2 regions of the Stenotrophomonas forensis genome follow, and region 2 is predicted to be linked to the other one. Evidence: predicted binding sites of a transcription regulator. Region 2 holds the regulator's gene; the other holds the start of a gene.
What was found. Region 2 encodes FliA, which starts transcription of late flagellar genes. Its sites were predicted from a motif close to TAAAGTTTNNCNNNCNNNGGCCGATAA; they were not measured.

Region 1: K5L94_RS16415 (HDOD domain-containing protein) is a predicted target of FliA. The motif match lies at 1,903-1,929, and genes of this name have one in related genera.

Annotation. Positions count from the first base shown of each region.
Region 1 covers NZ_CP082270.1:3,533,850-3,537,748, forward strand. Annotated here, with positions in the region: gene K5L94_RS16410 (phospholipase D family protein) at 1-736, shown strand, start outside; gene K5L94_RS16415 (HDOD domain-containing protein) at 740-1,816, opposite strand; gene K5L94_RS16420 (Glu/Leu/Phe/Val dehydrogenase dimerization domain-containing protein) at 2,096-3,193, shown strand; gene K5L94_RS16425 (autotransporter serine protease) at 3,240-3,899, opposite strand, start outside.
Region 2 covers NZ_CP082270.1:2,329,377-2,333,275, reverse strand. Annotated here, with positions in the region: gene flhF (flagellar biosynthesis GTPase FlhF) at 1-1,012, shown strand, start outside; gene K5L94_RS10975 (MinD/ParA family ATP-binding protein) at 999-1,886, shown strand; gene K5L94_RS10970 (RNA polymerase sigma factor FliA) at 1,883-2,626, shown strand; gene cheY (chemotaxis response regulator CheY) at 2,684-3,076, shown strand; gene K5L94_RS10960 (protein phosphatase CheZ) at 3,076-3,681, shown strand; gene K5L94_RS10955 (chemotaxis protein CheA) at 3,684-3,899, shown strand, end outside.

The sequences.
Region 1 (3,899 bases), 1.2 Mb from region 2:
CCTGCAACGCGTGGCCGCATCGCGCGGCCTGCAGCGGCCTACGCCGGAGCCCCTGCACTGGAGCGCGAACGTGCGCATCGCCTCCGATCCGCCGATGAAGCATCGCGACGATGATCGCCGCCACTGGCTGGTCAATACGCTCAGCGACGAGCTGGCAACCACCCGTCGCAGCGCACTGCTGATCTCGCCCTACTTCGTGCCAGGCAGCGATGGCGTGGAGGGCCTTTCGGGACTGGCCGCGCGCGGCGCCCAGGTGGGCGTGGTCACCAATTCGCTGGCCGCCAACGACGTGGCTGCGGTGCACGGCGGCTACATGGGCTACCGCGTACCCCTGCTGAAGGCTGGCGTGCAGCTGTACGAACTGAAGGCACACGGCCAGCCGGATACCAGCCTGTTCGGCAGCAGCGGCGCCAGCCTGCATACCAAGGCATTCGTGGTCGACGACCGCCGCGGCTTCGTCGGCTCGTTCAACCTCGATCCGCGCTCGGCCTACCTCAATACCGAGATGGGAGTGCTGTTCGACGATCCGGTGCTGGGTGCGCAGCTGCGCGACGAGTACCTGCGCCTGGCCAGCCCTGCGCACAGCTGGTGGCTGGCCCTGGGACACGACGATGCGCTGCGCTGGCTGGAGCGGCAACCGCCGCCGCACTGGGTGGAGGCCGAACCCGGGGCGAGCCTGGGCAAGCGCTGGACCGCACGGGTGATCAGCTGGCTGCCGGTGGAATCGCAGCTGTAGCGCTCAGGGCGACGGCGATGCCTGTTCCTGCCCGGCCTCATCGCGCGTTTCCACACTGCGCCCGTGCAGGCGCCGCCAGATCCAGCGCAGGGTATGCGGCGGTGCCGACGGCAGTTGTTCAAGCAGGGCCAGCATGCGGTTCTGGCTGGCATGCCCGTGCCTGCACAGCAGGCTGGCAGCCGCAGCGGCGCTGGCCAGGCGCAGGCTGTCGGCCAGCGGTCCGTCCGCTTCCGGTGCCAGAGCCTGGTGCACCGGTTCGGGCAATTCCCAGGCCGCCGCCACGCGCTGGGCCAGTGGCAACGACCACTGCTGCAGCAGCTGCAGGGCCAGGGCCGGCTCCACGGTTTCGCCGCGCGCCTGCGCTTCCTGCAGCAGCTGGCGCATCACCAGCGCCGCGCCGAGCCCCTGCACCAGGCCCAGCCACTGGGCGGCGAAAGCATCGCCGAAGGTGACCGTGCGTGCGTGGTCGGCGGCCGCGCGCGAGGCCAGCAACGCATGCTCCCAGATGATCGTGCTGAACTGCGGGAACACCTCGCACTGCACCTGCATCACCGGCTGCACCAGCACCGCGCTGATGATCTGGCGCACGCCTTCGGTGCCGACCAGGGTCACCGCCCGCTGCAGGCTTTCCACAGGCCGCTCGTGCACCTTGTACGCCGGGCTGTTGGCAATGCGCAGCAGGTTGCCGGTCAGCACCGGGTCCTGGCCGATGATCGCCGCCATCACCCGCGCCGAGGCCGCGTCGTCGTTGACGGTCTGGATCAGCTGCGGCAACAGCTGCGGACGCCGGGGCAGGTGCCGGGCCGCCCAGTCGCGATCCTGCAGCGCGCGTGCCACCGCCTCGCCCAGCGCCGGGTCCTGGACCGGCGCGGGTTCGCCGGCCAGCCGCGGATACAGCGCCAGCGCATGCAGGCCGCGCTGCAGGTGCGCCGCGATCTCACTTGGTGGCAGCGCCTCGCCCTGCAGGCTGGCCGCAGCGGCGGCCACCGCCTGCCGCGATGCTGCGGCCAACCGCGACGGCGCCGCCCCGGTCGAGCGCGCCAGCCACGCGCGCAGCGATCGCCACCAGGCCGGCGTCATCGCCGCCCGCCCTGTCGTTGTGCTGCCTTTGCCGTCACTGACCGTCCTGCCTCTTCACACGAATCCGGCGACCCGCCGTCGTCGCAGCATCGGCCGCGCTTTCATCTTCTTTAACCGGGCGTCCGCCGATGTCGACGGCAGCGGCCGGAGGAATGGACTAGAATGGCGCCGCGCGACCCGTCCCCCTGCACCGACGACGTCGCTTTTTTTGTTTTTGGGACCCTACCGTTCACTGGCCGTTCGCCGCAGTTCGCCGCTGTTCGCGCCATCGGAGATGCCATGCTATTCGAAACCCTCGCCACCACCGGCCATGAACAGGTGGTGTTCTGCCACAACCACGATGCCGGGCTGAAGGCGATCATCGCCATCCACAACACCACCCTGGGCCCGGCCCTGGGCGGCGTGCGCATGCGCCCCTACGCCAGCACCGACGAGGCGCTGGCCGACGTGCTGCGGTTGAGCCGGACGATGACCTACAAGAATGCGCTGGCCGGCCTCAATGTCGGTGGCGGCAAGGCGGTGATCATCGGCGACCCCAAGGTGGACAAGACCGAGGTGCTGTTCCGCGCCTTCGGCCGTTACGTCGATTCGCTGGGCGGGCGCTACATCACCGCCGAGGACGTCGGTACCGACGTCAACGACATGGAGAACATCTACCTGGAGAGCCAGTTCGTGACCGGCGTTCACCAGGTCCATGGCGGCTCCGGCGATCCCGCCCCCTTCACCGCCTACGGTGCGCTGCAGGCGCTGATGGCGGCGATGCGCTTCAAGTTCGGGCATGAAGAAGTGGGCAAGACCAGCATCGCGGTGCAGGGCCTGGGCCACATCGGCATGGAGCTGGTGAAGCTGCTGCGCGACCGCGGCGCCAAGCTGTATGTCACCGATCTGGACAGCAGCCTGGTCGATCGTGCGGTCAGCGATTTCGGCGCCGAAGCGGTCAAGCCGGACGAGATCCACGAGGTCAACGCCGATGTGTTCGCGCCGTGCGCGCTGGAAGGCGCGATCAATGCCGATACCCTGCCGCGGATCAAGGCGAAGATCATCTGTGGCACCGCCAACAACCAGCTGTCGAGCCTGGAAATCGGCGACGAGCTGCATGCGCGCGGCATCCTGTATGCACCGGACTACGCCGTCAACGCCGGTGGCGTGATGAACGTTTCGCTGGAGATCGACGGCTACAACCGCGAACGCGCGATGCGCCTGATCCGCAGCATCTACCACAACCTCACCCGCATCTTCGAACTGTCGCAGCGCGAGAACATCGCGCCGCAGCGTGCCGCCGACCGCATCGCCGAAAGCCGCATCCTGTCGATCGGCAAGCTGAAGATGCCGCTGGGCCGCAGCACCCCGCGCCTGGGCAACCTGCGCGGCGGCTGAGCCTGCGGGGGTCGCGCCGGGCCTGGGCCCCGGCGCGACCGATCACTCAGAACCCGGTGCTGTAGCGCAGGGCCGCCTGCCGTGCGCCTTCGCCACCGACACGCTGGTCGAAGCCCAGGCTCAGGCGGCCATTGCGGCCCCACCACGATTCCAGTGCCACGCCGAACAGCGCACTTCCGCGCGACGTGTTCCAGCCCGCCAGTGGCGCCCAGGCATCGACGCCGACGAAACTGGCCTGCCAATCCACATCGGCACCATCGAGCCGCTGCTGCCACTCGGCATGACCGCGCAGCGTCCATCGCCCCCATCCACGCTCACCGCGCACACCGGCCAGCATCTGGCTGCGCTGCACGCGGTTGGCATCGCCACGCAGGCCGAAGCCGAAACCACCCAGCTCCTGGAAGGCGCCGGTCTCCACACGCGTGGTGCTGGCGCCGAGGTAAGGCGTCAGCGACGCACCGGCGCGGCCGAAGCGATAGCCGCCTTCCACGCTGGCACTGCTGAAGCGCCCGCCGTAGCGCGCAGAGACACCGTAGGCGCCGGCACCCAGCAGCAGCTGGCGATCCAGCGTGCGGGTGAACTGGCCGCTGCCGAGCTGGGCCAGCGCATAGCCACGCCCCAGGTTCCAGCCGGCATACAACTGCGCCTGCGCCTGGCGATCACGACCGCGATCTCCATCAAAACTGCTGCCACCGTTGCTGCGGGT
Region 2 (3,899 bases):
GCCTGGCATCGCCGCCAGCGAACCGGCAGCGGTGGACGCCGACGCCGAAGCCAGCCCGGCCCCGGTGCTGGCCCCGGCGCCGACGCTGACGGTGGTCGCCCCGGACGACGCCGAGATCCGCCAGCTGCGCCAGGAAGTGGCCGGCATGCGCCAGGTGATCGAGCGCGAGATGAACCGCTTCACCGACGAGCGCCTGCGCGGCTGCCCGGTACGTGCCACCGCGCTGGACCTGATGGACGAATACGGCTTCGACGCCGGCCTGGCCCGCGACGTGGCCATGCAGATCCCGCTGGAGACCGAAGCGCACCGTGGCCGCGGCCTGATGCTGGGGCTGATCTCGCGCAAGCTGCCGATCGCTCCGGTCGACCCGCTGGAAGAAGGCGGCGTGATCGCCCTGGTCGGCCCGACCGGCGCCGGCAAGACCACCACCATCGCCAAGCTCGCCTCGCGCTTCGCCGAGAAGCACGCCCCGCGTGACGTCGCCCTGGTGACCACCGACACCACCCGCATCGGCGCCCGCGAGCAGTTGTACGGCTACGGCCGCCAGCTCGGCATCGCCGTGCACGAGGCCAACAGCGGCACCGACCTGGACCAGCTGCTGGAACGCCTGAAGGACTACAAGCTGGTGCTGATCGACACCGCAGGCCTGGGCCCGCGCGACCGTGCACTGGCCGCCCAGCTGCAGTGGCTGCGCGCCGCCCGCCAGGTCCGCACCCTGCTGGTGCTGCCAGCCAACACCAGCTTCGGCGACATGGACGAGGTGGTCCGGCGCTTCGGCGCCGCCAACCTGCAGGGGCTGGTACTGAGCAAGCTGGACGAGACCGGCCGCTTCGGCAACGCCCTGTCGGTGGCCGTCGACCACGCCCTGCCGATCACCTGGGTGACCGATGGCCAGGACGTTCCGGAGGACCTGCACCGGGCCAGCGCAGCCAATCTTGTACTTCGCCTTGAAGATTTGCGCCGAGCGGCCGATATGCCCTGCAACCCGGAGTTGAACCATGCCGTCGCGTGAGTACGCCAAGCTGACCAAGACCTTCCCGCTGTCGGCCACCCGCAGCGAGCCGCTCGGCCCTGTGCGCACCATTGCCGTCACCGGCGGCAAGGGCGGCGTGGGCAAGACCAACGTCTCGGCCAACCTGGCCGTGGCACTGGCCGGCATGGGCAAGCGCACGCTGCTGCTGGACGCCGACCTCGGCCTGGCCAACATCGACGTGATCCTGGGGCTGAACCCCACCTTCACGCTGGCCGACCTGGTCGCCGGCCGCTGCTCGCTGGAAGACGTCATCGTCGAAGGCCCGAACGGCGTGCTGGTGGTCCCGGCCGCGTCCGGCCGCCGCCACATGGCCGAGCTGGCCCCGGCCGAGCATGTCGGCCTGGTCAACGTGTTCTCCGAACTGGAACGCGAGCTGGACATCATGGTGGTGGACACCGCCGCCGGCATCACCGACGGCGTGCTGACCTTCTGCCAGGCCGCGCAGGACACCGTGGTGGTGGTCTGCGACGAGCCGGCCTCGATCACCGACGCCTACGCACTGATCAAGGTGCTGTCGCGCGAACGCGGCGTGGACCGCATCCAGGTGGTGGCCAACATGGTGCGCGACCCCAACGAAGGCCGCGTGCTGTACGAGAAGCTGACCCGCGTCTGCGAGAAATTCCTCGCCGATGTCTCGCTGAACTACCTGGGCTGCGTGCCGCAGGATGACTGGCTGCGCCTGTCGGTGCAGCGCCAGCAGCCGGTGGTGAAGGCCTACCCGTCCAGCCCGGCGGCGCTGGCGATCACCGAGATCGCCCGCCGCACCGCACGCTGGCAGGCGCCGACCGAACCGCGCGGCGGCGTCGAGTTCTTCCTCGAACGCATCCTCAAGCAACGTGGGGTGGCGGCATGAAAGGCGCAGCCCAGTACCGGGAGGTCCAGCGCTCGGCCGCCAACGAGGTGATCGCCCAGCACTCGGACCTGGTGCGGCGCATCGCCCACCACCTTGCCGCGCGCCTGCCGGCCAGCGTCGAAGTCGACGACCTGATCCAGGCCGGCATGATGGGCCTGATCGAGGCCTCGCGCAGCTACGACGCCGACCAGGGCGCCTCGTTCGAGACCTACGCCTCGATCCGCATCCGCGGTTCGATGATCGATGAGATCCGGCGGGGCGACTGGGTGCCGCGCTCGGTGCACCGCCGCGCCCGCGACGCCGCCGCCACCATCCGCCGGCTCGAACAGAGCAGTGGCCGTGCCGCCAGCGCCACCGAAGTGGCCGCCGCAATGGAGATGCCGCTGCCCGAGTACCTGCGGCTGATGGAAGATGCCGCACGCGGCCAGGTGCTGAGCCTGGAGTCGCGCATCGAGGACCAGGGCGAGCTGGACACCGTAGCGCAGGGCGGCCCGACCCCCCAGCAGGTGCTGGAGCGCGGCGAGTTCGGCCGCGAGCTGGGCAAGGCCATCGGCCATCTGCCCGAGCGCGAACAGCTGGTGCTCTCGCTCTATTACGAGCAGGAACTGAACCTGAAGGAGATCGGCGCGGTGCTCGGCGTGAGCGAGTCGCGGGTCTGCCAGATCCACGGCCAGGCCGTGCTGCGGCTGCGTGGCCGGCTGAAAATCTTCGAGGCGGCGGACGCCGGCCTGGAAGAATGAACATCCCCGAGGCGGCTGCCCCCGGCCGCCCGGAATGAACAACAAAGGAACTCTGCTTTGAACAAGAACATGCGCATCCTGATCGTCGACGACTTCTCGACCATGCGTCGAATCGTCAAGAACCTGCTGGGCGATCTGGGCTTCACCAATACCGCCGAAGCCGAGGACGGGCATGCTGCGCTGTCGCTGCTGCAGAGCCAGCCGTTCGATTTCGTGGTCACCGACTGGAACATGCCGGTGATGACCGGCATCGAGCTGCTCAAGGCGATCCGTGCCGATGCCAAGCTGAAGACCCTGCCGGTGCTGATGGTCACCGCCGAAGCCAAGCGCGAGCAGATCATCGAAGCCGCCCAGAGCGGCGTGAACGGCTACATCATCAAGCCGTTCACCGCGCAGACCCTGGAAGAAAAGCTGGGCAAGATCTTCGAACGCCTGGCGGCCAGCGCCTGATGGACACCACGGTCGACAAGAACGCCCTCGCCCTGCGCCTGCAGGAAGCCCTGGACGCACTGGAGTCCGGTGACGAGGCCGCCTGGCGGCAGCGCATCGACGGACTGGTCGCGCTGCGCACGCAGCCGATGATGAGCGGCCTTTCGCGGCTGGCCCGCGAACTGGGACAGGCGCTGGGTGAACTGCCGACCGTACCCAGCGAAGCCGGTGAGCTGGATGACGCCTGCGCGCGCCTGGACCACGTGGTGGCAATGACCGAACAGGCCACGCACCGCACCCTCGACCTGGCCGAGGAATGCCGCAGCCTGACCGAACAACTACGCGCCGAAGGCCTGCAGCCGGGCCAGGACGCGCAGCTTGAGCGCATCCGCCACAACCTCACCGAGATCGCCCTGACCCAGAGCTACCAGGACCTGACCGGGCAGATCATCCGTCGCGTGGTCGGCATCGTTCGCCGCGTGCACGAAGGCTTCGGCGCGCTCGGCCTGCCGCCGGAACAGCATCGCACCGACCCGGAACTGGCCGGGCCGGCACTGAAGGGACTGGACCGCCACGCGGTCTCGCAGAACGACGCCGACGACCTGTTGTCGGATCTGGGGCTGTAAGCATGAGCGCGGTATCCGACGACATCACTGCCGATTTCATCATCGAGGCCCAGGAAATCCTGGATCGGCTGGGCGAACAGCTGGTGTCGCTGGAGCAGGCACCGCAGGACAGCGAGCAGCTCAATGCGGTGTTCCGCGGCTACCACACGCTCAAGGGCGGCGCCGGCTTCCTCGGCGTCACCGCCATGGTCGAGCTGTGCCACGCTGCCGAAGAAGCC